DNA from 2 places in the Lichenibacterium dinghuense genome. Region 2 is predicted to be linked to the other one. Evidence: predicted binding sites of a transcription regulator. Region 2 holds the regulator's gene; the other holds the start of a gene.
The links. Region 2 encodes PhoB, which activates phosphate uptake and scavenging genes when phosphate is short. Its sites were predicted from a motif close to TGTCATNNANCTGTCAT; they were not measured.

Region 1 (2,397 bases), 2.1 Mb from region 2:
GCCCTGTTGGCGATGTCGGTGTAGAAGTCGCCGAGCCCGTGCAGGTGGAGCAGCTCCTGCGGGTTGTCGCCCACGTAGCCGAAATATTGCGGGCCGTTGTGGTGGACGATGTAGCTCGCCGTCGAGGCCGCGTTGTTGGCGCCCGTGTCGAAGGGCTCGTGGTCGTAGCCCTCCTGGTACCAGCCCCACGGCACGTTGGTCTTGTTGTGCTTGGCGATCTGGAGGATGTCGTTCTGCACGTCGAGCAGGTCCATCGCCGGGTTCTCGTCCGACTTGATGATCTGCTGGATCTGCGGGCCCATGAAGGACAGGGGCAGCGACGCGTAGGTCTGCGGCAGGGTGGGCTTGTTGGGGTTCTCGTCGGCCGGGTTGAAGGGCGGCTTGACGGCGGACTTGTCGAGGTTCGAGCCCGGGAAGGGGCCGGGGTCGCCGAGCACGGGCTCGTAGGCGACCTGGTCGGGGTGCTTGACGTACTGCGTTTCGCCGCCCTGGCCGGCGATCATCGCGATGGCGTTGGGCGTCGAGGGGCCGTCCACGGTCATGTGGAAGTTGTCGAACAGCGCGAAGCGGTCGGCGTACTGCCACAGGAACGGCACCGTGTCGCAGTCGACGTGGGCCATCACCAGCTCGGCCGTCTGCTTCTGGGCCAGCGTGGGCTTGGTGGTCGCGGCCATGTTGGTCGCCTTCGACACGAGGGCGCCGGACGCGTCGGTGGTCAGGCCCTCGTTGTCGATGGCGAAGCGGTCGTTGCGGCTCCTGTTGGTGGCCGGGTCGACGTCGATGCCGACCGCGATGCCGGTGTGGCCGTGGTCCACGTCGCCGAGGTCGGCGGGGTAGAGCGGCACGGCCTTGCCGTTCGCCGCCGTCACGGTCTGCGGGATCAGGAAGGGCGAGATCGTGCCGACGCTGCCGTCCGTGTTGACGATGGGCTGCACGGCGCCGGGCAGGCCCGTGTTCAGCTTGCCGCCCGAGAACAGGCCGCGGGCGCCGGGGAAGGTGCCGAAGTAATGGTCGAAGCTGCGGTTCTCCTGGAACAGCACGAAGACGTATTTGATGTGCTGCTTCAACAGGGCCTGCTTCTGGGCATAGGTCAGCTTCGGCGCGAGCGAGGGCACGGAAGCGTATTGCTTCACGAAGCTGCTCGACTCCGGCATCACCGTCATGGCGGCCTCGGCGGGCGCCGGCCGCGGCGCGGATTGCGCGAAGGCGACGGGGGCGTGGAGCAGGCCGGCGGCCGCCAGCAGGGCGGTCGAGGCGCGGAGGCGTTTCGCGAGCGTCATCGGGGCTCCGGTCACGGAAGGGCCGCGATGGGACGGGCGGCCGGCGAGGGTGAGCCGCAGATAAGCCACGATCCACGACAGGCGCGTGACATGCCGGGACTTCCACCCCGGGGCTGTCGAGATCGCCATCGTGGGTACGCGGGAGATCTGTGCGTTTGTTGTCTCGAGAGACCGTTCTGGAGCCTTTTTTCTCTCTCGGCCAAACGGCCTAAGGGCGATCTCTTGGGTATACGAGGCCGCTCCTGGACGTGGATCGACGGCCATCGCGGGCTTGCGATCCACACCGGTGAGAAACGGTCGAGGATGGATGTGCGGCTTGCCGAACCGCACTTCGTGTTCTCCGGGCGGTGTCGAGCGTCGGAACCCGATCCTGGCCAGAGGCACGGTGGCCATCCAGGGGGCGGCGGGCTCCGCCATGTGCGGCGCTCCGCCCGCCGCCCCATACCCCTGAAATCCCACCGTCTCCGTGGACGCCGCCTCCTGAAGCGCCGCCCTGGAGGCACCCTGGATAGCACCCTCAATTGTTAACGGGCCTGTCCTACCATCGACGGCGTCACCCCTTTGTCCCTGACATGCAGAGCGCCGGACTGAACCACGATGGGCTTTTCGGTCCGACCTTCCGAGATGCTGAACCACGACCTCGTCGCCTTGGCGTTCGAGGCGAGCGATGACTGCATCAAGATGCTCGCGGCCGACGGCACCCTGCTGCTGTTGAACGCGGGCGGTGCCGCCGCCATGGGGTTCGATGGGCCGGCCGCCCCCGTGGGGCGGAACTGGGTCGAGTTCTGGCAGGGGGACGAGCGCGAGGCGGCCCGCGACGCGCTCGCGCAAGCCGTGAACGGGCGCCGCAGCACGCTGCGCGGCTATCTCCCGACCGCCACGGGCCTGCCGCGGTGGTGGGAAAGCAGCCTCGTGCCGCTGCCGTCCGTCGCGGGCGAGCCGCCGCGCGTCCTCGTCATCTCCCGCGACGTGACCGGGCGGCGGGAAGCGGAACGCGCCAGGCGGCGGTCCGAGACCCTGTACAGGACGCTGGTCGAGGCGACGTCCGACATCGTATGGAGCCTCGACCTCGAGACCGGGCGCCGTGACACCCGCGGCTGGACCGCGTTCACGGGCT
Region 2 (2,397 bases):
AATCCGCCTCCATCATGACCATCGCCAAGCGCCAGCCGATGGCGGTCGACCTGCGCGAGATCGTGGCGGCGATCCGCGTGTCGGGCGACCTCGAGCGCGTCGGCGACCTCGCCAAGAACATCGCCAAACGGGCCATCCTGATCGCGGGCGAGCAGCGCGTGCCGCGCGCCGTGGTGGGCCTGCGGCACATGAACGAGCTCGCCGCCAACCAGCTCAAGGACGTGCTCGACGCCTACGCCGAGCGCGACGTCGAGCGCGCCCAGGCGGTGTGGACGCGCGACGCCGAGCTCGACGCGCTGGAGAACTCGATCTTCCGCGACCTCCTCACCCACATGATGGAGGACCCGCGCAACATCTCGTTCTGCACGCACCTGCTGTTCTGCTCGAAGAACATCGAGCGCGTCGGCGACCACACCACCAACATCGCCGAAACGGTGTTCTACCTCGTCACCGGCGGCACCATGCCGCTCGACCGGCCGAAGACGCGGCCCGGCGCGAGCCTGGCGCCCGAGGCGCCCTGAGCGGGGAGCGCGAGCCATGAACGTGATGCGCAGCGCCCCCGTGCGGGCGACGGGCGGCGGCACCGCGCCCCACATCCTGGTCGTCGAGGACGAGCAGGCGCTGGGCACGCTGCTGTCCTACAACCTCGAGGCCGAAGGCTTCTCGGTGGAGCGGGCCGAGCGCGGCGACGAGGCCGAGCTCCGGCTGGGCGAGGCCGTGCCCGACCTCGTGATCCTCGACTGGATGCTGCCCGGCGTGTCGGGGCTGGAGATCTGCCGCCGCCTGCGCGCCCGCGAGGCGACCCGCACCCTGCCGGTCATCATGCTGACGGCGCGGGGCGAGGAGGCCGAGCGGGTGCGCGGCCTGTCGGTGGGGGCCGACGACTACGTGGTGAAGCCCTTCTCGGTGCCGGAGCTGATGGCGCGGGTGCGCTCGCTCCTGCGCCGCTCGCGGCCCGAGCGGGTGGCGAGCCGCCTGTCCGCCGGCGACCTCGACCTCGACCGCGAGACGCGCCGGGTGCGCCGCGGCGTGCGCGACATCCACCTCGGGCCGACGGAGTTCCGCCTGCTCGACTACCTGATGGAGCGCCCCGGCCGGGTGTTCTCGCGCTCCCAGCTGCTCGACGGCGTGTGGGGCCAGGCGGTGGAGATCGACGAGCGCACGGTGGACGTGCACGTGGGGCGGCTGCGCAAGTCGCTGTCGCGCGGCCGCGAGCGCGACCCGATCCGCACGGTGCGCGGCGCCGGCTACAGCTTCGACGAGACGTTCGGCAAGGGCTGATCCGGGATTCCGGAGGGCTCGCCCTTCGGCGGGGCGCGGGGCGGAGCCCCGGAGCGGGTTTTCAAGCGATCGCCTCCCTCTCCGAACGGTCGTCCCGGCCTTGAGCCGGGACGACACCGGAGAAGTGTTCGACCGGGTCTCCGGGCCTCACCCCAGCGCCGCCGCGAGCGGGCTCACGGCCGGCTTCGCCACCTCCGGCTTCACCACGAGCGCGTCGGGGATATCCCAGCCGTGGGGGGCGGGGCCGCCGCGCGACCAGTCGAGCAGCTCCACCGTGTGCACCACCGGGATCTCGGTGCCGATGCCGATCTGCGTCATGCAGCCGATGTTGCCGGCCGCCACCGCCACGGGGGCGACCTTGCGGATGTTGGCGACCTTCCGGGCCCGCAAATCGTCCGCGATTTGCGGCTGTAATAGGTTGTAGGTGCCGGCCGATCCGCAGCAGATGTGCCCTTCCGGCACGTCGCTCACCGCGAAGCCCGCCTCCTTGAGCAGCCGCTTCGGCAGGTCGGTGATCTTCTGCCCGTGCTGCATCGAGCAGGCGGAGTGATAGGCCAGCGGCCCCTTGAGGGTCCGCACCGGGGCGTCGAGGGTGAGCGTGCCGAGGTATTCCGTCACGTCCTTGGCCAGTGCCGCGACGCGCGCGGCCTTGGCCGCGTAGGCCGGGTCCTCGCGCAGCATGAAGCCGTAGTCCTTCACGGTGGTGCCGCAGCCCGACGTGGTGATCAGGATGGCGTCGAGCCCCTCGCCCTCGATCTCGCGCGTCCAGGCGTCGATGTTGGCCTTGGCGTAGGCTGCCGCGTCGTGCTCGCGGCCCATGTGGTGGACGAGGGCGCCGCAGCAGCCCTCGCCCTTCGGCAGCACCACCTCGATCCCGTGCCGGCCGAGCAGGCGGATGGCGGATTCGTTGATGGTGGGGCGCAGCACCTGCTGGGCGCAGCCGGTCAGGATCGCCACGCGCCCGCGCCGCGGCCCGGCGTCGGGCCGCACCGTGTCGCCGGGCCGGTACTTCGCCTTGGGCAGCGGCTTCGTCGGCGACAGCTTGAGGCTCGCCGCGAGCCGCGCCCCGATCCCCGGCACGCGGCCCATCAGGCTCCCGAAGGGGCGGCCGAGCCG

Region 1: a site for PhoB is predicted at 1,355-1,371, ahead of L7N97_RS15315 (phospholipase C). Genes of this name have one in related genera too.

What each region holds. Positions count from the first base shown of each region.
Region 1 covers NZ_JAJLMN010000001.1:3,206,786-3,209,182, forward strand. Annotated here, with positions in the region: gene L7N97_RS15315 (phospholipase C) at 1-1,280, opposite strand, end outside; gene L7N97_RS15320 (EAL domain-containing protein) at 1,905-2,397, shown strand, end outside.
Region 2 covers NZ_JAJLMN010000001.1:1,133,605-1,136,001, forward strand. Annotated here, with positions in the region: gene phoU (phosphate signaling complex protein PhoU) at 1-521, shown strand, start outside; gene phoB (phosphate regulon transcriptional regulator PhoB) at 538-1,281, shown strand; gene glcF (glycolate oxidase subunit GlcF) at 1,429-2,397, opposite strand, start outside.